Regions from separate parts of the Streptomyces sp. HSS9-12 genome, predicted to be linked through region 2. Evidence: riboswitches for the same ligand, from Rfam matches in the RefSeq annotation. Region 2 holds a riboswitch; each other region holds the start of a gene.
The links. Region 2 has a riboswitch for cyclic di-AMP ahead of ACY34J_RS15350 (transglycosylase family protein). Riboswitches for the same ligand answer to the same signal wherever they lie in the genome.

Region 1: linked by a shared signal. The riboswitch ahead of ACY34J_RS09195 (C40 family peptidase) and the one ahead of ACY34J_RS15350 (transglycosylase family protein) in region 2 are both predicted to bind cyclic di-AMP.
Region 3: linked by a shared signal. The riboswitch ahead of ACY34J_RS03475 (transglycosylase family protein) and the one ahead of ACY34J_RS15350 (transglycosylase family protein) in region 2 are both predicted to bind cyclic di-AMP.
Region 4: linked by a shared signal. The riboswitch ahead of ACY34J_RS22580 (M23 family metallopeptidase) and the one ahead of ACY34J_RS15350 (transglycosylase family protein) in region 2 are both predicted to bind cyclic di-AMP.

What each region holds. Positions count from the first base shown of each region.
Region 1 covers NZ_JBUEGC010000012.1:103,735-109,515, forward strand. The annotation lists partial or broken gene ACY34J_RS09180 (multidrug effflux MFS transporter) at 1-543, shown strand, start outside; gene ACY34J_RS09185 (C40 family peptidase) at 599-1,630, opposite strand; gene ACY34J_RS09190 (hypothetical protein) at 1,877-2,230, shown strand; gene ACY34J_RS09195 (C40 family peptidase) at 2,383-3,552, opposite strand; cyclic di-AMP (ydaO/yuaA leader) riboswitch at 3,561-3,759, opposite strand; gene pcrA (DNA helicase PcrA) at 4,018-5,781, shown strand, end outside.
Region 2 covers NZ_JBUEGC010000024.1:85,918-91,698, forward strand. The annotation lists gene ACY34J_RS15335 (lysoplasmalogenase) at 1-178, shown strand, start outside; gene ACY34J_RS15340 (cytochrome P450 family protein) at 302-1,573, shown strand; gene ACY34J_RS15345 (transglycosylase family protein) at 1,677-2,543, shown strand; cyclic di-AMP (ydaO/yuaA leader) riboswitch at 2,802-2,970, shown strand; gene ACY34J_RS15350 (transglycosylase family protein) at 2,975-3,670, shown strand; gene eno (phosphopyruvate hydratase) at 3,854-5,143, shown strand; gene ACY34J_RS15360 (FtsB family cell division protein) at 5,252-5,725, shown strand; gene ACY34J_RS15365 (DUF501 domain-containing protein) at 5,764-5,781, shown strand, end outside.
Region 3 covers NZ_JBUEGC010000004.1:74,622-80,402, reverse strand. The annotation lists gene ACY34J_RS03480 (acyl-CoA dehydrogenase family protein) at 1-1,178, shown strand, start outside; cyclic di-AMP (ydaO/yuaA leader) riboswitch at 1,672-1,848, shown strand; gene ACY34J_RS03475 (transglycosylase family protein) at 1,851-3,041, shown strand; gene ACY34J_RS03470 (STAS domain-containing protein) at 3,469-3,858, shown strand; gene ACY34J_RS03465 (ANTAR domain-containing response regulator) at 3,855-4,757, shown strand; gene ACY34J_RS03460 (DUF3040 domain-containing protein) at 4,927-5,313, shown strand; gene ACY34J_RS03455 (xanthine dehydrogenase family protein molybdopterin-binding subunit) at 5,356-5,781, opposite strand, start outside.
Region 4 covers NZ_JBUEGC010000047.1:16,897-22,677, reverse strand. The annotation lists gene ACY34J_RS22590 (hypothetical protein) at 1-610, opposite strand, end outside; gene ACY34J_RS22585 (PP2C family protein-serine/threonine phosphatase) at 877-2,055, shown strand; cyclic di-AMP (ydaO/yuaA leader) riboswitch at 2,322-2,459, shown strand; gene ACY34J_RS22580 (M23 family metallopeptidase) at 2,472-3,512, shown strand; partial or broken gene ACY34J_RS22575 (aldo/keto reductase) at 3,588-3,806, shown strand; gene ACY34J_RS22570 (PrsW family intramembrane metalloprotease) at 3,870-5,324, opposite strand; gene trmB (tRNA (guanosine(46)-N7)-methyltransferase TrmB) at 5,460-5,781, opposite strand, start outside.

The DNA of each region.
Region 1 (5,781 bases), on a different contig from region 2:
GCGGCCAGGCGCCGCACCGGCGGCCTCGGGCAGACCATACGCAGCTTCGGCGCGCTGCTGCGGGACCGGAGCTTCATGGGGTACGCCCTGGCGGGCGGCTGCGGCTTCGCGGCCATGTTCGCGTACATCTCCGCGTCGTCCTTCGCCCTGCAGAAGGTGTACGGGCTGGACCCGCAGCAGTTCAGTCTCGTCTTCGGCACCAACGCGCTGGGCATCGTGCTGCTCGGCCAGTGCAACGCCTGGCTGCTGGCGCGCAGCTCCCCGCAGACGCTGCTACGGGCCGGGCTGGCCCTGTGCGCCACAGGCGCGGGGGCGCTGCTGCTGTCGGTGCTCACCGGCCGCGGGCTGCCGGCCGTGCTCGCCTCGTTGTTCGTACTGGTCGCGAGCATCGGCCTGATCATGCCGAACTCCACGGCGCTTTCGATGGCGGAGCACCCGCAGGCGGCCGGCACCGCGTCCGCTCTGCTCGGCCTGCTCCAGTACGCGCTGGGCGGCGTCACCGCACCGCTGGCCGGCCTCGGGGGAACGGGGTCGGCGCTGCCCATGGCCGCGGTCATCGCCGCCTTCGCGGCCATGGCCGTCGTGGTGCACTATCTGGTTACGCCGGGCGGGTCGCGCCCGCGAAGGGCATCTGGTCGACAGGGGCGATCCGGACCGGGGCACCGGGGTGCGGAGCGTGAATCATCTGGCCGGCTCCGATGTAGAGCCCGACGTGGCTGACACCGGAGTAGAAGAACACCAGGTCGCCCGGGGCCAGCTCGGACCGGGGGATGCGCCGGCCGGCGGCGATCTGGGTGTAGGTGGTGCGGGGGAGGGAGACACCGGCGGCCTTCCACGCGGCCTGGGTGAGGCCTGAGCAGTCGTACGCGGCCGGGCCCGTGGCGCCCCAGACGTACGGCTTGCCGAGGGCGCCGTATGCGAAGGCGACAGCGTGTGCCGCCCGGGAGTTGGGAGCCTGCGGCATACCGGACATGCGGGCGGAGGAACCGAGCTGGTCCTGGGCGAACAGCGCCGCGCGCTGGGCGGGCGGCAGCTGGTCGAGGAGCCGCTGCGCGGCGGCGAGCCGGTCCCGTACTGCCCGCTTGTGCCGGCGCAGTTCGGCCTGGTCGTTCCGGAGCTGGGCCAGCTTCTCACCGGCGCGGCTGCGGAGCTGGTCGATGGCCCGCAACTGGTGGCCGATGCCGCTGACCGCGGCGGCCTGGCGGCTGCCCGCCCGGTCGATGAGCGAGGCGTGGTCGAGGTACTGCTCGGGTGAGGAGGAGAGCAGGAGCTGCAGGGCCGGGTCCACGCTGCCGGACCGGTACTGGGCGGTGGCCGTGGAGCCCAGTGCGTTGCGGGAGGCGAGCAGCCGGGCGGTCTTGCGGGCCGCCTCGTCCTGAAGATCTTCGACCGCCTTCCGCGCCTGCTCGGAGCGCTCCTTCGCGCCGTTGTAGCGCTCGACGGCCTCCTCGGCCTCCTGGTGCAGCTGGTCGACCTTCGCCTTCACCTCGGCCGGGGTGAGCCGGGGCTCGGCGTGCACCGCGCTGTCGAGGGTCGTGACGCTCGCGGCGCCGGCGAGAGCGAGCGCCGCGGCCGTACGGGCGGTGGTGCGGCTGAGCGTTCGGTGTTTGGGCTTTCTGTGCGAGGCCATGACGGCCGTCACATCCTTCTCACAATGGTGCGTACGTGCTGGGGGAGTGGCGTGGTGACGCTAGAGCCGCCGGACGTCATAAGGCCCTGAGATGACGGGAATTGGGCGGTTTGATCGTGGCCGTGAACGGAAGGTCCGGGTGATTTGCCGCAGGTCTGGGAATTTGCATCGCTGCTGTGACCGATGCCGCGATTGACGCACACCTCGGTGCTGGGCGCTGATATGGGCCCGGCTAGGCTCCGCCGCATGGACATACTCATCAATGCCTTCGTCGGCCTGCACATCATCGGCATCGCGGCCCTGCTCGGCGGATTCTTCACGCAGATGAAGGCGATGAGTGCGGGAGCGGCCCGCTTCGTCCCGGGCATGCTGCACGGCGCACTGACCATGCTCGTCACGGGCGTCGCACTGGTGGGCCTGAACGAGGCCGACGGTCAGGCCGTGAACAACATCAAGATCGGCGTGAAGCTGGCGCTGCTGGTCGTCATCCTCGGCCTGGTCTACGTCAAGCGGGACGAGGAGAAGGCCGGCAAGGCGGAGTTCGGGGCGGTCGGCCTGCTCACGATGGCCAACGTGTTCATCGCGGTCCTCTGGACCTGACGGCGGCGTCGCCCCTCCTCAAAGCTGGTGGCGCCGGCGCCCGGCGGCGGGGGCAAAGAGCCCACCCCGCAGGCGGGCGCCGGCGCCTGTCGGTGAAGGCGAGCCCGGCCGGAAGCGGACTGGCCCGCCCGCCCGGGGCCCGCCGCAGGCGGCTACGCCGGCCGCACGGCGCCGTAGATCGGCATGTAGTAGATCGACTCGGTACGGACGTTCTCCCCCGGCTTCGGCGCGTGGATCATCTGCCCGTCGCCGATGTAGATCCCGACGTGGCTGATGTCGTTGTAGAAGAAGACCAGGTCACCCGGCTGAAGGTCGGACGTGGCGACCCGGGTGCCGACCTTCACCTGGTCCCAGGTGGTGCGCGGGAGCGAGACGCCGGCGGCCTTCCAGGCGGCCTGGGTCAGCCCTGAGCAGTCGAAGGAGTTCGGGCCGGTGGCGCCCCAGACGTACGGCTTGCCGATCTGGGCCCGTGCGAAGTCGAGCACCTTGGCGGCCTTCGCGGCGTATGTGTCCGCGCTGGTGCTCGTCCCGGTGCCGGTGCTGTCGCCCGTGCTCTGGCTCTGCTCCTGCGCCTGCTGCTCCTGCGCCTGCTGCTCCTGCCGGCGCTTCTCCGCGGCCGCCTGCTGACGCGCCAGCTCCGCCGCCTTGCGCTCGGCCGCTTCACGCTTCTCGCGCTCGATCGCCGCCAGCCGGGCGCGCTCCTCGGCGGTCAGCTTCGACAGCAGGTCACGGGCCTCGGCGAGCTTGCGCTGGACCGACTCCTTGCTGCTCCGCAGCTGCTCCTGCGAATCGGTCAGCGTCGTCACGCTGCGCGCCGCTTCGGCGCGCTTCCGCGTGGTCTCCTCCTGCTGGGTCTGGAATTCCGAGACCGCCTGCTGCTGCCGGCCCGTCATCCGCTCCAGCATGTGGTCCTGGTCGAAGTAGTCCTGCGGATCCGAGGCCAGCAGCAGGGTCGCGGTCGGGGCCATCCCGCCGTTGCGGTACTGCGCGGCGGCATAGCTGCCGAGGATGCGCCGCGCCTCGTTGAGCTTCTCCGTCTGGCGTGCGACGTCGTCCAGCAGCCGGTCGGCCCGGACGCGCTGCTGCTCGGTGCGCTCCTTGGCCGCGTTGTACTTCTCGGTGGCGGTCCCCGCCTGCCGGTAGAGCTCGTCGACCTTGCGCTGGACCTCTTCGATCGACTGCTTCGGCTCGCTCGGCGCGGCACCGGCGTTCTGCGTGAAAAACGTCGCCGAAGCGAGGGCGGCCGTCGTCAGGCCGACCGCGGTGCGGCGTGAGTGATGTGCAGCGAGTATTCCGGTCCGCGGTTTGCGGTGCGACGCCAAGGCGCGCGTCTCCTTCCGTGGACCGCCTACCGGGTTAGCTGTCGGGTTCGGGCGATCGGAAGGTTGCCCTACGGTCCGTACGCGCACGAGTGCGCGATACGCGGTGCGCGCGTACTGACCGATTCACCCCGGTCTTGCATGTGGGTCCCCGGCTCCGGGTGCCTGTCCTGTCAGGGATGGCAGAGCCGGATTCGGCGGAGGCAGCCCGTGCTGACGCTGTTCGCCGGCGAGGGGTTCGGGCCGCCTGATCGAGCACCGTAGCCAACGCGTGGGGCTTCTGTGAAGACTGATGTGCGATATGCCCGAAACCTCGTCGTGACCAATTCGTTGTGCGCTGCACGAGGTGAGGTTTTTCGCCGTCCCGGCCGTGTTCAGTGGATGACTGGGCGACAATCCCCCGACCCGGAGCGCCGCGTTGGTGAAGCGGTGTGGGCTGTCGGTGGAGCGGCCTAGACTCGGTGGGCGATGAGCAGCCTCTTTGACGACAGCTTTCTGGCGGACCTCGAGCCCTCCGACGACGAGCACCCGCCGCCCGAGGACACCACCGGGCCCGAGGGCACGGCTGTGCCCGCGCCCGAGGGCGAACCGGCGGACCTCTTCGGTGGCGCCCTCGGCGCTCCGGTGGACCGGGACGCGTACTACCGGGACGGCGCTGTCCGGCCCGTCGTCGACCCCGCCGTGCTGCTCGAGGGGCTGAACGACCAGCAGAAGTCCGCCGTGGTGCACACCGGTTCGCCGCTGCTCATCGTCGCCGGCGCCGGGTCCGGCAAGACCCGGGTGCTCACCCACCGGATCGCGTACCTGCTCGCCCACCGCGGTGTCCACCCCGGACAGATCCTCGCGATCACCTTCACCAACAAGGCCGCGGGCGAGATGAAGGAGCGCGTCGAGGCTCTGGTCGGACCCCGGGCGAAGGCCATGTGGGTCTCCACCTTCCACAGTGCCTGCGTGCGCATCCTGCGCCGGGAGAGCAAGAAGCTCGGCTTCACCTCCAGCTTCTCGATCTACGACGCCGCCGACTCCAAGCGCCTGATGTCCCTGGTCTGCCGTGACCTGGACCTGGACCCCAAGCGCTACCCCCCGAAGTCCTTCAGCGCGAAGATCTCCAACCTCAAGAACGAGCTCATCGACGAGGAGACCTTCGCCGGGCAGGCGTCGGACGGTTTCGAGAAGACGCTCGCCGAGGCGTACGCGCTGTACCAGTCGAGGCTCCGCGAGGCCAACGCCCTGGACTTCGACGACATCATCATGACCACCGTGCACCTGCTGCAGGCGTTCCCGGACGTCGCCGAGCACTACCGGCGCCGCTTCCGGCACGTCCTGGTCGACGAGTACCAGGACACCAACCACGCCCAGTACACGCTGGTGCGCGAGCTGGTCGGGACCGGCGAGCACAGCGGGGAGCTGTGCGTCGTCGGCGACGCCGACCAGTCGATCTACGCCTTCCGCGGGGCGACCATCCGCAACATCCTCCAGTTCGAGGAGGACTACCCGGACGCCACCACGATCCTGCTGGAGCAGAACTACCGCTCCACCCAGACGATCCTCAACGCCGCCAACGCCGTCATCGAGCGGAACGAGAACCGCCGCCCCAAGAACCTGTGGACCGACGCCGGTGCCGGCGCCGCGATCACCGGCTATGTCGCGGACAACGAGCACGACGAGGCCCAGTTCGTCGCCGACGAGATCGACCGGCTCACCGACGCGGGCGACGCCAAGGGGGGCGACGTCGCCGTCTTCTACCGCACCAACGCCCAGTCCCGTGTCTTCGAGGAGATCTTCATCCGGGTCGGGCTGCCGTACAAGGTCGTCGGGGGCGTGCGCTTCTACGAGCGCAAGGAGGTCCGCGATGTGCTGGCCTATCTGCGCGTGCTCGCCAACCCCGAGGACACCGTCCCGCTGCGCCGCATCCTCAACGTCCCCAAGCGCGGCATCGGTGAGCGGGCCGAGGCCATGATCGAGGCACTGGCGCTGCGCGAGAAGATCTCCTTCGCGCAGGCGCTGCGCCGGGTCGACGAGGCGTACGGCATGGCGGCCCGCTCGGCGAACGCCGTCAAGCGCTTCAACGCGCTGATGGACGAGCTGCGCACGATCGTGGAGTCCGGCGCCGGGCCCGCCACGATCCTGGAGGCGGTTCTGGAGCGCTCGGGCTATCTGGCGGAGCTGCAGGCCTCGACCGACCCGCAGGACGAGACGCGCGTGGAGAACCTCCAGGAGCTCGCGGCGGTC
Region 2 (5,781 bases):
GGGCGCCGCGTCCTTCCTGGCATCGGACCTGCTGATCGGACTCCAGGCGGCCGGCCACGAACTGCCCTCCCGGGAGGCACAGGAGGTCCTGATCATGGCGGGCTACCTGCTCGGCCAGTACCTCATTACCTCCGGCTGGCTGGAGCGCTGGGAGGACGGCCCCACCGCTGCGCCGTGATCGCCGAGCGCACGGCTGACGATCACGATCTTGCTCCTCGGCCGAGCCGCGCACCTCCGGCTGGCTGGAGCGCTGGGAGGACGTTGCTCCTCGGCCGAGCCGCGCGCCGGATACGGTCGAAGGGTGCACGAGCAGAGACTGTCGACCACCCCGCCCGAGCTGTTCAGCTGGGAGTTCGCCGCCGACCCGTACCCCGCGTACGCCTGGCTGCGCGAGCACAGCCCCGTGCACTGGACCGAGCTGCCGAGCGGGGTGCACGCCTGGCTGGTGACCCGTAACGCCGACGCCCGTCAGGCCCTGGCCGAGCCACGGCTGTCGAAGAACCCTGTCCATCACAGTGAGGCCGCCCACGCCAAGGGCAAGATAGGCATTCCGGGCGAGCGCAGCGCCGAGCTGATGACACATTTGCTCAACATCGATCCGCCTGATCACACCCGCCTGCGCCGCCTGGTGTCGAAGGCGTTCACCCCGCGCCGAGTGGCCGAGTTCGCCCCCCGCGTGCAGGAGTTGACCGACCGGCTCACCGACGGGTTCTGCGAGCGGGGGAGCGCGGACCTGATTCACGAGTTCGCGTTCCCGCTGCCGATCTACGCCATCTGCGACATGCTCGGCGTCCCCGCCGAGGACCAGGACGACTTCCGGGACTGGGCCGGGATCATGATCCGGCACGGCGGCGGGCCGCGCGGGGGAGTGGCCCGATCGGTGAAGAAGATGCGCAGCTATCTCGCCGAGCTGATCCACCGCAAGCGCGCCGACCTCGGCGACGACCTCATCTCGGGCCTGATCCGCGCCAGCGACCAAGGGGAGCACCTCACCGAGGGTGAGGCGGCCGCGATGGCGTTCATCCTGCTCTTCGCCGGCTTCGAGACGACTGTCAACCTCATCGGCAACGGCACGTACGCGCTGCTGCGCAACCCCGAGCAGCGCGGGCGGCTGCACAGCGCCCTCGCCGCGGACGACACCGGTTTCCTGGCGACCGCCGTGGAGGAGCTGCTGCGCTATGACGGGCCGGTCGAGCTGGCGACCTGGCGGTTCGCGACCGAGCCGCTGACGATCGGCGGGCAGAGCATCGCCGCGGGCGACCCCGTACTGGTCGTGCTCGCGGCCGCCGACCGCGACCCGGCGCGCTTCGCGGACCCGGACACCCTCGACCTCGGCCGCCGCGACAACCAGCACCTCGGCTACGGCCATGGCATCCACTACTGCCTGGGTGCCCCGCTGGCGAGGCTGGAGGCGCAGACGGCCCTGGCCACCTTGTTCCGCCGACTGCCCGATCTGCAACTTGCCGTGGATCCGGCGGATTTGCGATGGCGCGGCGGGCTCATTATGCGCGGATTGCGGGCACTTCCTGTGGAATTCTCTCCGCAGAAAAATGGACGAGTATCAACGACGTGACCTCCACGTGATCTTCACTACATCGTGTTGTGATGTGTCCGTGGGCGCCGCTAACTTCGGGCTTCGATTCACTGGCAACATCCGTAACGCGAAAGGCAACCGTATGCGCTCCGGGAACGGTCGACACCGCCGCCCCCGTCAGGCCCCGGCCATCGTCGTCACCGCCGGGGTGACCGGCGCGGGGATCGCGCTGCCGCTGTTCGGCGCAGCGGGCGCGCACGCCGCGGATGCCGAGACCTGGGACCGGGTCGCCCAGTGCGAGAGCGGCGGCATGTGGAGCGCCAACACCGGCAACGGCTACTACGGCGGGCTGCAGTTCGCCCTGCAGACCTGGAACGACTTCGGTGGCCGGGATTACGCCCCGCGTCCCGACCTCGCCAGCCGCTCCGAGCAGATCGTCATAGCCGAGAAGGTGCTCGACGCGGAAGGCGCCAACAAGGCCTGGCCCAGCTGCGCGCTGAAGACCGGACTTGCTCTGGACGACGTCATCCCGGATGTGGACGCAGGCGGTACGCAGTCGTCCGAGCCTGAGCCGGAGCCGGGTTCGACCAGGACTGCCAAGCCCGACAAGTCCGACTCGCACGACGCCGCGCCGTCCGACGAGGCGGACAGCGGAAGCCGGGCGGCGGACCGTACGGAGGAGCCGGGCGGGAACCTCGCGAGCGACTCCCCGGCGCACGCCGAGCCCGGTACCGGCAGGCACCGTGGTGAACCGGCGCCGGAGGACCACAACGGCGAGGCCCGCGACGGTGGCCGGCACGCTTCGCGGGACGGGGGCTCGGGCCGTACGGAGCCCGCGGAAGGCCGATACGTGGTCCGCCCGGGTGACAATCTCTCAGAAATCGCCCAAGAGCAGGCATTCACTGGCGGTTGGCCCGCCCTCTACGCGTCCAACAAGGATCTCATCGGCTCCGATCCCGATCTGATCCTGCCTGGTCAGCGGCTGGTTCTCGACGGCTCTCAGCAGTAGTTCGGGCCAATTCCCCCTGAACTGCCCCGAATGCGAATCGGGATGACATCACCCTAACGGGCGCGGTTGCGCTGTCTGATACCCCCTCATCGGCTCTCACCTGCGGAGATATCTGTTTCTGAGGGGGTGACAGCGGCAGTTGTGGAGAAATGTCAGGCTTTGAACCCTTGATCCGGTGTGCTTAACGTCTGATTGTTCCGCAACAGCGGGCACCGCCGATCGCCACGCCGAATCCTGCCGGGCGTTCGGTGGTCAGTCGAGGCGTAAGCGCCGCAGGCAGGAGCGGGGGACCCAGGTAAGCGCCGTACGCGCCCGCCGACAGCGGCAGGCCGGCCGGCTAGGGGTGAAGCCCAGTGCGGGAGCACTCGGCCGGGCACTCACAGCCCGAACCCGACAGCTCACCTCGCAGGCGTCGGTGAGGAGACCCCGTCATGGTGAATTCCGGCTCCGAGGGCATCAAGCACAAACGCACACACTATTCCCCATTCCTGTCCCGAGACGACGACCCGCGGCCCTTTCCGGCCCCCCGCATCGCCGCCCGCGCTCTCGTCGCCCTCGTCGGTGCTGCCTGCACCGCACTGCTGACCGGCGTCGAGTCCGCCTCCGCCGCCTCCGCCTCCATGTGGGAGCGGGTCGCCGCGTGCGAGTCCGGAGGCAACTGGTCCGCCAACACCGGCAACGGCTACTACGGCGGTCTGCAGTTCTCCCGGTCCAGCTGGGCCGCAGCCGGCGGCACCAGATACGCACCGCGCGCCGACCTCGCCACCAAGGCGCAGCAGATCGCCATCGCCGAAAAGCTGCTCGCGATGCAGGGCCCGCGTGCCTGGGGCTGTGCCACCCGCGCCGGCCTGACCGCCGGCGGCCCGCGCGCGAAGGTCCGCGCCGGGCGCTCCAGTGCCGACCGGGCCGCCCACGCCCGGCCCGCCCGCGTCGACCACCCCCGGCATTCGGTGCGCAAGGCCGGCCGGACGGGCGGCGCGTACACGGTCAAGCGTGGCGACACCCTCTCCGCGATCGCCTCAGCCCACGGCGTCCGGGGCGGCTGGCGCCGGCTCTACGCCCTCAACGACGACGCCCTGGTCAACGCCAATCTGATCCATCCCGGCCAGCGACTCCACCTGGGCTGACAGCGACCCTCCTCGGGACCGCCCTGTCCTGGCCAGCTGTTTCTGCCGTAATAAGGTCCTTTGGGCGCCTTTTCGTCTCGCCGGACGGTCGGTCGGCAGGCGCCGGGCCACAGGGCGGTTAGGCTCATGCCGCAGAGCCACAGAGACACTGCGTTTCAGAGTCAATCCCAGAAGGAGATGCTCGTGCCGTCCATCGACGTCGTCGTAGCCCGGGAGATCCTCGACTCGCGAGGAAACCCAACGGTCGAGGTCGAGGTCGGCCTCGACGACGGCAGCACCGGCCGTGCTGCCGTGCCCTCCGGTGCCTCCACCGGTGCGTTCGAGGCCCTCGAGCTCCGCGACGGTGACAAGAACCGCTACAACGGCAAGGGTGTCGAGAAGGCCGTCCTCGCCGTCATCGAGCAGATCGGCCCCGAGCTCGTCGGTTACGACGCCACCGAACAGCGGCTGATCGACCAGGCGATGTTCGACCTGGACGCCACCCCCGACAAGTCCTCGCTCGGCGCCAACGCCATCCTCGGCGTCTCCCTCGCCGTCGCGCACGCCGCCGCCGAGGCCTCCGACCTGCCGCTCTTCCGCTACCTCGGTGGCCCGAACGCGCACCTCCTGCCCGTCCCGATGATGAACATCCTCAACGGCGGAGCCCACGCGGACTCCAACGTCGACATCCAGGAGTTCATGATCGCCCCGATCGGCGCGGAGTCCTTCTCCGAGGCCCTGCGCTGGGGCGCGGAGACCTACCACGCGCTCAAGGGCGTGCTGAAGGAGCGCGGCCTGTCCACCGGCCTGGGCGACGAGGGCGGCTTCGCCCCGAACCTGGAGTCCAACCGCGCCGCGCTCGACCTGATCGTCGAGGCCATCCAGAAGGCCGGCTACACCCCCGGCCAGGACATCGCGCTCGCGCTCGACGTCGCCGCCACCGAGTTCTACAAGGACGGCGCGTACGAGTTCGAGGGCACGTCCCGCTCCGCCGCCGAGATGACCGCGTACTACGCCGAGCTCGTCGACGCGTACCCGCTGGTCTCCATCGAGGATCCGCTGAACGAGGAGGACTGGGAGGGCTGGAAGACCATCACCGACCAGCTCGGGGACAAGGTCCAGCTCGTGGGCGACGACCTGTTCGTCACCAACCCGGAGCGCCTGCAGCGCGGCATCGACATGGGCGCCGCCAACGCCCTGCTGGTCAAGGTCAACCAGATCGGCTCGCTGACCGAGACCCTCGACGCCGTCGAGCTCGCCCAGCGCAACGGCTTCAAGTCCATGATGTCCCACCGCTCCGGTGAGACCGAGGACGTCACCATCGCCGACCTGGCCGTCGCCACCAACTGCGGCCAGATCAAGACCGGCGCCCCGGCCCGCTCGGACCGTGTCGCCAAGTACAACCAACTGCTGCGCATCGAAGAGATCCTGGACGACGCGGCGGAGTACGCGGGCCGCTCCGCGTTCCCGCGGTTCCGCCCCGCGAACCGGTAAGCAATCAGCCAGGCACGCCTGACGTACGTCCCCGCGCCCGGTCCCGTACCGTGGCCGGGGACGTACGTACGTTGTGACGCAGGGACCAGGCCGACCAGGGGAGGCGACGTGGCCGCGGACCGGGAGCGGTTCTCCACGGCGACCAGGCTGAAGGCGCTCGGTGAGCAGGCGGCCGCTCGCGTCTACCGCGCCCAGTCCCGGGCGCCCCGCCCACGCAGCCGCCTCACCGGCCGCGCCGCGGTGCTCGCCCTCGTCGTGTGCTCGCTCGTCGTCGCCCTCGCCTACCCCATGCGACAGTGGGTGTCGCAGCGCTCGGAGATCGCCGAGCAGCGGCGGCAGGCCGAGCAGGCCCGGGAGGCCGTCGAGAAGCTGCGGGACGCCAAGGCGCGCTGGCAGGACCCGGCCTACGTCGAGCAGCAGGCCCGTGAGCACCTGCACTACGTCCGCCCCGGCGAGACCGGCTACACCGTCCGCGACGGCTCCGCCGGCGCCGACCGGCACCACGACGACCAGCGTGCGGCCGACCGTCCCTGGTACAGCAACCTCTGGGACGACGTCGACAGCGTCGACGGACGCCGCTGAACCCGATCCGAACCGACCGAAGAGATATCTGTCCAGGCATGGAAACGCCCCCGCCC
Region 3 (5,781 bases), on a different contig from region 2:
ACGGCTTCGCGGCGGATGTGATGCGCCCGGCGGCCGCCGAGTGGGACGAGCGCGAGGAGACGCCCTGGCCCGTGATCCAGGAGGCCGCGAAGATCGGCCTGTACTCCCTCGACTTCTACGCCCAGCAGTTCTTCGACCCCACGGGCCTTGGTATCCCGATGGCCATGGAGGAGCTCTTCTGGGGTGATGCCGGCATCGGCCTGTCCATCGTCGGTACGGGGCTGGCGGCGGTCGGCGTCCTCGCCAACGGCACCGAGGAGCAGATCGGCACCTGGATCCCGCAGATGTACGGCGACACCAACGATGTGAAGGTCGCGGCCTTCTGCTCCTCCGAGCCCGATGCCGGCTCCGATGTCTCGGCGATGCGCACCCGCGCCGTCTACGACGAGGCCAAGGACGAGTGGGTGCTCAACGGAACCAAGACCTGGGCGACCAACGGCGGCATCGCCAACGTCCACGTCGTCGTCGCGGTCGTCGATCCCGAGCTGGGGGCCCGCGGCCACGCCTCCTTCATCGTCCCGCCGAACACGCCCGGCCTCTCCCAGGGCCAGAAGTTCAAGAAGCACGGCATCCGGGCCTCCCACACCGCCGAGGTCGTCCTCGAGAACGTGCGCATACCCGGCCACTGCCTGCTGGGAGGCAAGGAGAAGCTCGACGAGCGCCTGGCCCGCGCCCGTGAGCGGGCCCGTACGGCCAAGGAAGGCGGGGGGAGCGTGAAGAACGCCGCCATGGCCACCTTCGAGGCCTCTCGCCCCGCCGTCGGCGCCCAGGCCGTCGGTATCGCGCGTGCGGCGTACGAGGTCGCCCTGGACTACGCGCGGACCCGCGTCCAGTTCGGCCGCCCGATCATCGACAACCAGGGCGTGGCCTTCCAGCTGGCCGATATGCGCACCCAGATCGACGCGGCCCGCCTCCTGGTGTGGCGGGCGTCCTGGATGGCGGCCACCGGCAAGGCCTTCACCTCCGCGGAGGGCTCGATGTCGAAGCTGTACGCCGGGGAGGTGGCCAAGAAGGTCACGGCTCAGGCGATGCAGATCCTCGGGGGCAACGGCTTCACCCGCGAGTACCCGGTGGAGCGAATGCACCGCGATGCTGCGATTTACACCATTTTCGAGGGAACGAGCGAGATCCAGCGTCTTGTCATCGCTCGCACTCTCTCGGGGCTGCCCATTCGCTGACCAGTGCGGGCCGTCGTGGCGGCGGGTCGCATACCGACCCGCCACCTGACGGCCTGTCAGTTCATGGTGGGATCTTCTATGGTCATGGAACTCGCCTCTATGGGGCGACCCTTCATGGCAAAGACCTTTCTATGGCCTTCTTCTCGGCAAACCGAACTCCACGACCAAATCGGTCATTCCGCTGTCCGGTGACTGATATCACAACGCGCTTTGGCGGAGATGTGACGCCGGGCACTTGAAAAGTGCCTTTCCCGTCAACTTCGCAGTTTTACCAGCGAATATGAGCGTTAGTCGGCAGCAGTACATATCGCTCTCGGGTCACGATCGGCAGCATAGCGTGACGGAATGCCGAGTTGATCTGCGAAATGGGGATTCGGCGGGATGCCGGCTACTTGTCCCAAAGAATTTCCTGCGCTTAGTTTTCTCGTCGCCGCCCAGTCGACCGGGGTGGCACCCATCCGCCGGAGCGCCGAATCCTGCCGCCGGCTGGGGGAGACCACAAACGCACCACGGCAGGAGCGGGGGAACCAGGTAAGTGCCGTACCGCGCCATCCGCACGGTCCGGCTTGGGGTGAAGACGCGCCGCAGCACCTGACGCTGCTTTATGCGCGGCCGGGCAACTCCAGCCCGAACCCGACAGCTCACCTCGCAGGCGTAGGAGAGGAAGTACCTATGTCTGCACGCGGACGTCATCGCCGCCCTCGTTCCAGCCGCTTCTCCCGCGCCTCGCTCGCCGCCGTCGCCGTCGGGGGCGCCGGTCTCGCCCTTCCGCTGCTGGGTACGGCCACCGCGCAGGCCGCCTCGGTGGACACCTGGGACAAGGTCGCGGAGTGCGAGAGCAGCGGCAACTGGAGCATCAACACCGGCAACGGCTTCTTCGGCGGTCTGCAGTTCACGCAGTCCACCTGGGAGGCCTTCGGCGGCACTCAGTACGCCCCGCGCGCCGACCTGGCCACCAAGGACCAGCAGATCGCCATCGCTGAGAAGGTCCTCGCCGTCCAGGGCCCGAGTGCCTGGCCGGTGTGCTCGGTCAAGGCCGGCCTCACCCAGGGCGGCCCCGCCCCGGCCGCCCCCGCCAAGCCCGCCGCCGAGCCCGCTGCCAAGCCCGCCGCCAAGCCCGCCGCCGAGCCCGTGGCGAAGGCCGCTCCGGCTCCGGCCGCCCAGCTGAAGAAGGGCCAGTCCTACACGGTCGTCCACGGCGACAGCCTGTGGCGGATCGCCACCACCAAGCACGTCGAGGGCGGCTGGCAGAAGCTGTACCAGGAGAACCGCGAGGTCGTCGGCGGCAACCCGAACCTGATCCGTCCGGGCCAGAAGCTCGCTCTCCCCGGCGTGTCCCAGGCCGCCGCTCCGGTGCAGCCGAAGCACGAGGCCCCCAAGCCCGCCGCCAAGCCCGCGCCCGCGCCGAAGCCGGCCGTGAAGCCCGCCGCGAAGGCGGCTGCTCCGGCTCCCGCCTCCGGCTTCAGCGCTCCGGTCGGCAACGCTGTCCTGGGTACCGGCTACCACGTTGCCGGCAGCCACTGGTCCAAGGGCTACCACACCGGTGTCGACTTCCCTGTCCCCACCGGCACCCCGGTGAAGGCCATCGGCGCGGGTGAGGTCGTCTCGGCCGGCTGGGGCGGCTCGTACGGCAACCAGGTTGTCATCCGGCTCGCCGACGGCAAGTACGCCCAGTACGCCCACCTGTCCGCGCTGTCCGTCCAGGCCGGCCAGAAGGTGACCGGCGGCCAGCAGCTCGGCCTCTCCGGCTCCACCGGCAACAGCACCGGTCCGCACCTGCACTTCGAGGTGCGCACCACCCCGGACTTCGGCTCGGACATCGACCCGCTCGCCTACCTGCGCGCGCACGGCGTCTCCATCTGAGGAGCCGATCCGAGGACTCCCCTGGCCCAAGGCACGGGGGACCGACCCTGACCGAGGCGCCCACCCCCGCACTGCCGGAGGTGGGCGCCTCGTCGTGTCAAGTTCCTTGATACGAATGGACCTTGGTGCTCTGCGATACATGCCGGCGGATCGATTCCGTGTCGCGGCCCGTAGTCATGCTCCTGCCAGTTTCTCGGCGTAATTCCCTGATCGCAGCTGGTGAAGAATTTTCGGGATCAATCAATGGGCCCCGCAATTCGTGCTTCTGTTGACAGGAAAATCAGCCGGGATGAGGATCGATGGAAGCCGACTCTCGAAAGCCAGGCTCGGATGACGAACTGAGGCGGCAGCCGGCGCAGGACTCTCACGGTGTCGGGGACCGTGCGGCGACGACGAGCGCGTCCCGATAGTTGGGAGGCGGACAGATATGCAGCTCGCGACCCCTCTCGATGTGCAGACCACGATCTCGGGCCGGGAAGCCGTGATCGAGGTGGCCGGGGAGCTGGACATCGACACCGCCCCTGTCCTGCGACTGGCCATCTCGGAATGCACGCATGAGCCGCTGGACGACCTCGCCATCGATATGGGGGGTGTGTCCTTCTGTGACTGCTCGGGCCTGAACGCTCTGATCCACGCCCGCACCTGGGCACGCGACGCCGGGGTGCGGTTCCGGCTGCTCAATCCGCGCCGACAGCTGGCGAACCTGCTGACGGCCACCGGCACGGCACAGCTGTTCCGGACGCCCGGCGAGCCGCCGGCCGAGGACGCCGTACTCCCGCCCCGCACGCCGCCCCAGGAAGTGCGAACCTTCCCATGATCGAATGCGCGGACTTCCCGCTGGAGATACCCCTCGATCCCGAGGAGGGGGCGATGGACCGGGGACTGGCGCAGCTGGCGGAGCAGGTGGCTTCCTGCAACCCGCTGTGCTGCGGCGCGGCGGCCACGGTGAGCGTACGGTACAGCGTCCTGGCGGGGGACCACGAGCCGGTGGCGGCGGTCACCCACCCCGATCTGTCGGCCCTGGTGTCGGTGCAGTGGGAGACCGCGGACGGGCCGATACCGGTCGCGCTGGAGACCGGGCATCCGGCGGCGGCGGAGGATCTGCTCTACGACGAGCGCTGGCCGGTGTACCGGGCCAAGGCGCTGGACGCGGGCGTGCGCTCCAGCACGACCCTGCCCTTCCGGCGGCAGGCCCTGACAGTGACCCTGACCGTCTACGCCTTCCGCCCCGGCCTTCTGGACGGCGCGGCACAGGGCGTCACCGCGCTGCTGGGCGACCTTGCGACCACCGGGCTGGTACGCGACCACCAGTACCGCCAGGTCCTGGCCGAGATAGCCCAGCTCGACACCGCGCTGCGCTCGCGCCCGGTGGTGGACCAGGCATGCGGCATCATCATGCACGTACTGGCCTGCGGCCCCGATACGGCCTTCTCGCTGCTGCGGCGGATGTCCCAGCGCACCAACCGCAAGTTGTCGGAGCTGGCCGAAGCGCTGGTCCGTACGCGCGGGCGCGGCACCGAGCGGGAAATCGTCCAACTGGCGGAGCGGCTGCACCTGGCGGAAGGCGTGGGCGACGGCGCCGGGGCTCCGGTCGGCCGGCGTGGCGCCCCGCCGGCGACGGCCCCCCATGGGCGGCTGCGGCCGGGAGGCCTGCGTACCCCTGCGTCTGCTGCCTCGGGGGGCTCCGGCCCAGGCTTCAGGGCTCGCGACGGCTGACCCTGCCGCCCTCGTCAGTCCTCGCCGTTTGCGCCTCCCTGTCGACCCCGCCGCGCGGAGGGGCGCGGTCGTCGTTGCGTTGCTGTGGTGATAATCGGGATTGTTGTTACATTCGCCGCAGATGGGGAACTCGGGGTCACAGGCGCGAGCCGGGGGGCGCGTGGAGGTGATGGCGGTGAACCATGGGCGGCTTACCCGCCGCGAGCGGCGGGCCCTTGAGGAGATAGAGGCCGACCTGCGGCGCGACCGGCGGCTGGACCGCAAGCTGCGCACGCTGAGCCCGGGCATCTGGGCCCGGACCCGGCAGGTGGTGTTCCGGCCGCGCGTCACGGTGGTGGCCGCGCTGGTGCTGCTGTCGTTGTGCCTGCTGGTGACCGCGGTGCTCACCTCCGCCCCGGCGGTGATCTGGTCCTTCGCCGGGGTGTGGGCGGTCACGCTGGTGGTGTCTTTCCACATCCTGTGCCGGTGGACCGAGTCGGACGTGCGCGGATACCGGGGCCGTCGGTACCGGAGCGACCGGTACATGGACGACGAGGACTTCGGTCCGCCGCCCTGACTGGACGCCTCCCTAGCCGAGCCGCCCTGACTGGACGCCTCCCTAGCCGATGGGCGGACGGCTCCACTCGCCCAGCCCCGGCAGCAGCGACTCCGGCCGTGCGGGCAGCGTGCGCACCCGCACCCCCGTCGCATGGTGGACGGCATTGGCCACGGCGGCGGCCGTGCCGACGATGCCGATCTCGCCGACGCCCTTGGCCCCCATCGGATTGAGGTGCCGGTCCTCCTCCTGAAGCCAGTACGCCTCGATGTCGGGGACATCCGCGCAGACGGCCACGTGGTAGGAGGCGAGGTCCCGCTCCACATGGTCGCCGAAGGCCGGGTCCATCGTGCTGCCCTCCAGCAGCGCCATCGACATCCCCATGGTCATTCCGCCGATGAGCTGGGACCGGGCCGTGCGCGGATTGAGGATGCGGCCGGCGGCGAACACGCCCAGCAGGCGGCGGAGGCGCGCCTCCCCGGTGTCCAT
Region 4 (5,781 bases), on a different contig from region 2:
CGAGCATGACCCCGCCACAGGCGACGGCGGCGAGCACCAGGAGGGCGACGACCGCGCCGACACCGCTGGTGCCGCCGGCGCCACCGCCGTCCGCGGAGCCGTCGCTCCAGGAGGCGGGCGCATGGCCGCGTGCCTGCTGTACGGCCTGGTCGACGAAGTCGTTCAGCAGCACCTTGGTATTGCCGCCCGCCGACCGCTCGACGGCCCCGGTGAGGTTGGAGACCGCGTTGTGGGACATCACGGCGGAGTCGGCGCCCGCGTCGAAGCGGTTGCCCAGCGCGACCGCGTACACACCGGCGATCCCGACCTCGGTGCGCAGATCGCGCAGCAGCGTCTGCGGGTTGAACTCGGCGGACGCGGGGAGGACGGCGACGAAGACCGGCTTGTCCGCCTTCTTGATCTTGTTGGCCAGGGCGTCGGCGTCGGCCGCGGGGAGCCGGTCCGCGGCCCGCGGGTCGACGTACACCGGGCCGTGCCGCAGCGCCGCCGCGGCGCGGTCGAGACCGTCGGCCGCCGACGCGCTGGGTGCCATCCCGACAACCAGGACCAGGACCGCGGCCAAGACGGCGAGCAGAGGTCCGAGTAGGCGGTGACGCCTCGCACTCTTCATGTCTACGACGCTACCCGAAAGCCCAATTTCCGCGCTTTTCGCCGCATGACGGAGCCCCCGGACGCCTCCCCAAGAAATCCGCAGCCGCACCCTCGTACCGGACCGACACCCACTTGGCGCACGTAGATTCGCCGCCCGCGCCGACAGCCGCCAGCCTGGGACGGCGCGGTTCCTTCCGCTGCCGCGCACGGCGCGTACGGCAGGTAAACGGCAGGAGACCACAGGTGGGGATGCGAGAAGCAGCACGGAGGCGTGCAGGTCGCCGCATGGGCGGGGCGGGTCGGTGTCTTCGTGGCAGTCTCAGCGGCCGCCTCGTACGCTGGCTCCCCGCCGCCCTCATCCTCGGCGGCTTCGTCTTCGACCTCTGTACCCCGCCCGGCTTCACCGGCTCGCCGTTCTTCTCCGCGGCCCCTCTGGTCGGCGCCCCGTTCTTCTCGGTGCGCGCCATCGTCGCCACCGGGCTCGCCGCCGCGGCCGTCGTGCTGGGTCTGCGTCTGAGCGAGCACAGCGCCGGCACGATGGAGTCGGTCACCGAGGTGGCCACCATCCTGACGGTGGTCGTGCTCGCGCTGTTCATCAACCGCGTGGTGCGCCGTAGCGGCCGGCAGCTCGCCTCGGCGCGCGGGATCGCAGAGGCGGCGCAGCGGGCCGTACTGCCGATGCCCGACGAGCGCATCGGCGGCCTGCGGATCGCGGCGCGCTATGTGGCGGCTCATGCGGACGCCCGGATCGGCGGCGATCTCTACGCGGTGCACGACACCCCGTACGGCGTGCGGCTGGTTGTGGGCGATGTGCGGGGCAAGGGGCTGGGGGCGGTGGAGATGGTGACGATCGCCCTTGGCGCCTTCCGGGAGGCCGCCGAGCACGAGCCGACCCTGGAGGCCGTCGCCGTACGGCTGGAACACGCGCTGCAGCGGGAGGCTGCGCGGCGGGACGGGCACGACCGGTTCGAGGGCTTTACCACGGCCGTGCTCGCCGAGGTGCCGGTCGGCGCGCCCACACTGTGGCTGCTCAACCGCGGCCACCCCGCGCCACTGCTGCTGCTCCCGGACGGCACTGTGCGCGACACCGGGCCGGGAATGCCCGCGCTGCCGCTGGGGATGGGGGAGTTGGGCGAGGAGAAGGACCGGGTGGAGGAGTTCCCCTTTCCGGACGGCGCCACGCTGCTGCTGTACACGGACGGGGTGTCCGAGGCCCGGGACGAGGACGGCGAGTTCTACGACGTGCAGGAGAGGCTGCGGGGCCGGCAGTTTCCCGGCCCCGACGCCCTGCTCGACGCGATCGTCGAGGACGTGGCGCGGCATACGGGCGGGGCGGCCGCGGACGACATGGCGTTGCTGGCGGTCAGCCGGCCGGGGGAGCGGCAGCCGGTGCGCCGCCGGACGGTGGGGCTGACGCGCGGTTCGTCGGGGGACCGGCCCGTCGGCTCGTCTCACGGTGCGTGATCGACTGGCGCCGCTCCGGATAACGACTGACCAACAATCAGCGGTGACTGGTTTTCCACTGGACGATCAAGTCGCCCGGAAAGCGCCACTCTTGTCCATTTAAGTCCTGGCCGGAACGCGTAGGGATTACGGGAACAGCTTGGAATTCGGCACCCGGGTCTATTAACGTTCGATAACGCAGCGCGGTCGTCACAGCCGCCACAAGAGGCGGCGCCGTGCGCAATCGCCGAATCCCGCACGAGCACCACCCAAGACAAGATCCAGAAACAGCAGTAACACCAGCACCAAGGGAACCGGGGAACCACCACCCAGGGGTGAATCGGGCGCCTCCCGCGGAGGGGCCCGTAGGAGACCTTCCTGCTCCGAACCCGTCAGCTAACCCGGTAGGCGAGAAGGAAGGAAAGGAGTGCGCCCGCGTGGCGTCCAAGCCCCCTGCCCCCGAGCCCTGGTTCGACGAACCCGCTGACTACGGCTTCAGCGACGACCCGGCCCCCGGCGAGTGGAACCCGACCGCCGAAAGCCTTGCCCCGGTGCGCGGCAGGCACCGCGTCGCCAAGCAGCGCGGGGGAGGCATGGCCCGCAGCGGCGCCGTCCTCGGTGTCGGCATGATCGCCGCGGTCGGCGCGGGCGGCATGGCCTCGGCCAAGGAACGGCCTCCGCTTCCCATCTCCATGCCGGACCTCTCGCACGTCGCGGACGAGTTCCCGGACGCGGGCCAGTTGCCCGGCATCGGACAGCTGATGCCGGACTCCTCGGACAACACCGCGGCCGCCCCGCTCACCCAGGCCGGCCTCACCACCGACGAAGCGGCGGACGGCACCGGCGCCGGCGAGGCGCTGCGGGCCCGCATCATGCGCCAGGCCGAGCAGCAGGAGACCGCCGCCGATGAGGCTCAGCGCGAAGCCGCCGAGGAGGCGGCGGCCAAGCAGGCCGCAGCGCAGGCCGCGCAGCGCAAGGAGGAGGCAGACGCCGCGCGGAAGGCGGCCGAGGCAGAGGCACGGCGGAAGGCGGCGGAGGAGGCCCGGCGCAAGGCCGAGGCCGAGCGGCTGGCCAAGCTGGCCGCCAGCTACACCCTGCCGACGTCCTCGTACACGCTCACGGCCGGCTTCGGCCAGGCGGGCGACCTGTGGTCCGCCGACCACACCGGACAGGACTTCGCGGCGCCGACCGGCACCCCGGTGAAGGCGGTGCACGGCGGCACCATCACCGAGGCCGGATGGGCCGGCTCGTACGGCTACCGGATCGTGCTCAAGCTCAGCGACGGCACCGAGATCTGGTACTGCCATCTGTCGTCGATCGTGCAGTCGTCCGGCCAGGTGTCGACGGGCGAGGTCATCGGCCGCGTCGGCGCCACCGGCAATGTCACCGGCCCGCACCTCCACCTCGAGGTACGGCCGGGTGGCGGCTCCCCGATAGACCCGATGCCCTGGCTGCGTCAGCACGGTCTGAACCCCTGACGGTCATGGCCCTTCGGCCCCCGGTGATGCTGGAACAGCCGGTGTCACCGGGGTGTTGATGTCACATATGGCTGACAGCGCGGGCGGCGGGTGCTCGCGGCCCTCGACGAGATCGCGCGGGCGCACGGGGTGGAGGCCGCGACGGTGGCCCTGGCCTGGCTGGCGGCGCAGCCGACGGTGGCGGCGCCCATCGCCAGCGCGCGGACCGTCGAACAACTCCCGGCGCTGCTGGCCCTGGCCGACCTCCGCCTCACGGAGGCGGAACTGAACACCTTGACGACGGCCTCGGCCTGACCGATCCCGGTTCAGGGCTCCGCCCAATTTCCGGGGCCTGGGGCGGAAGCCCGGCCGCAGGCGTCAGCTGCCGGGCGCGCCGTACCGTCCGTAGGGGGACTGAGGGTGGTACGGCCCGGGGCCGACTCCTGGCGGCGGGGCCGAGTACGGGCCGGAAGTGTGGGGCCCTGGGGCCGGGTACGGGCCCGGTCCTTGCCCGGTCGTCGGCCAGGGCCCGTACCCGGAGGGCGCTCCGTACAGAGACCCCGGCGGCATCCCGTACGGCACCCCCTGCGGCCCCCACGGCCGGACCGTCACCGCCGCCGCCTGCACCAGCGCCGGCTGCGCCACGTCCTTCCGCTGCCACAAGTGGTGCAGCAACTCCTGCTCCCGGGCGGCGAAGTCCGCCCCGGCCGCCCCCCGGTGCGCCCGCTGCCGCAGAAAGGCCAGGGCCGTGGCGAACCCCACGTACTCGGCCACCGCACGGGCCGCCGCCGGCCCGTGGGCGCGGCGCGCGACACTGCGGGCCAGCGCCCGGGCCTTCATCGAGGACAGTGCGTACGTCTCCGGCGGCGCCAGCCAGCCCGCTGCCACATACGCGGGAAGCTGGCCGCGTACGGTCTTCAGCTCGTTGCCCCGGGACCAGATCACCAGCCAGGTCAGCAGGCCGAAGACCGGGACCATGAACATGCCGTAGACGGCGAGGAAGCCCAGTCCGCCGAGCGTGGCGGAACCGTTCCAGACGGCGTGCAGCACCATCGCCGTCAGCAGCCCGGCGAGCGGCGCGAGGATGCGGCGGGCGCGCTGGCGCGTCGCGGCCAGGGCCGCGACGCCGAAGCCGATCCCTGTCAGCGCCGTGAACAGCGGGTGGGCGAACGGCGACATCACGATGCGGATGAAGAAGGTCGCGGCGGTGACCGACTGGAGGCCGAACGAGCCGACCGCCTGATCCTCGCCGAAGGCATTGCCGAGATAGAGGATGTTCTCGGTGAAGGCGAAGCCCGTGGCGGTCATTCCGGCGATGACGACGCCGTCGACGATGCCGTCGAAGTCACGGCGGCGGAAGACGAACAGCAGCAGCACAGCGGCGCCTTTCGCGCTCTCCTCCACGACAGGGGCGACGACGGCGGCGCTCCAGGTGTCGGCCTCGCTGCGGGAGAACTCTCCCACCCGGGTCGCTATCAACTCCGATGCGAACCCATTGGCGATGATCGCCACCAGCGTCGCGGCGCAGGCCCCCCAGGCGAAGGCGAACAGCAGGTTCTTCCATGGCTCGGGTTCGACGCGGTCGACCCAGCGGAAGACGCCGATGAGCAGCGGCAGGGGCAGCACGGCCAGCCCGAGCCCGACCAGAAAGCCCTCGGTACCGGTCTCCTGCCGGACGAGCGCGAGGATGACGAGACCGGAGAGCGCGAGCAGGGTACCCAGCGCGCCGACGCGCAGCACCTTGCTGTCCCACAGCGGCCGACGCGGGCGGTACCGCCACTGTGCCTGCTCGGGCACGGCGTCGAACTGCGGCTGCGCCTGGTACGTCGGCACCGGCGGATGCTGTGGAAGCGGAGACGGATGCACCTGTCGACCCTAACCAGGGGCGGGGACGCACCGGTGCGATAGCCCAGGACTCCGGCCAAGGTCACAGAGGCGCCGGGCCGTACGCCATCACGCCGGCTCGCGTCAGCGCCGTACGAACAACAGGTCGTGGACGACGTGACCCTTGTCGAGGCCCGCGCTCTCGAACTTCGTCAGCGGACGGAAGTCGGGACGCGGGGCGTAGCCGCCATCCGGCTGGGTGTTCTCCAGATCGGGGTTGGCGCTGAGCACCTCGAGCATCTGCTCGGCGTACGGCTCCCAGTCGGTCGCGCAGTGCACCAGCGCACCGGGCCGCAGCCGGGAGACGGCCAGCTCGACGAACTCCGGCTGGATCAGACGTCGCTTGTGGTGGCGCTTCTTCGGCCAGGGGTCAGGGAAGAAGACCCGCAGCCCGGCGAGGGCACCG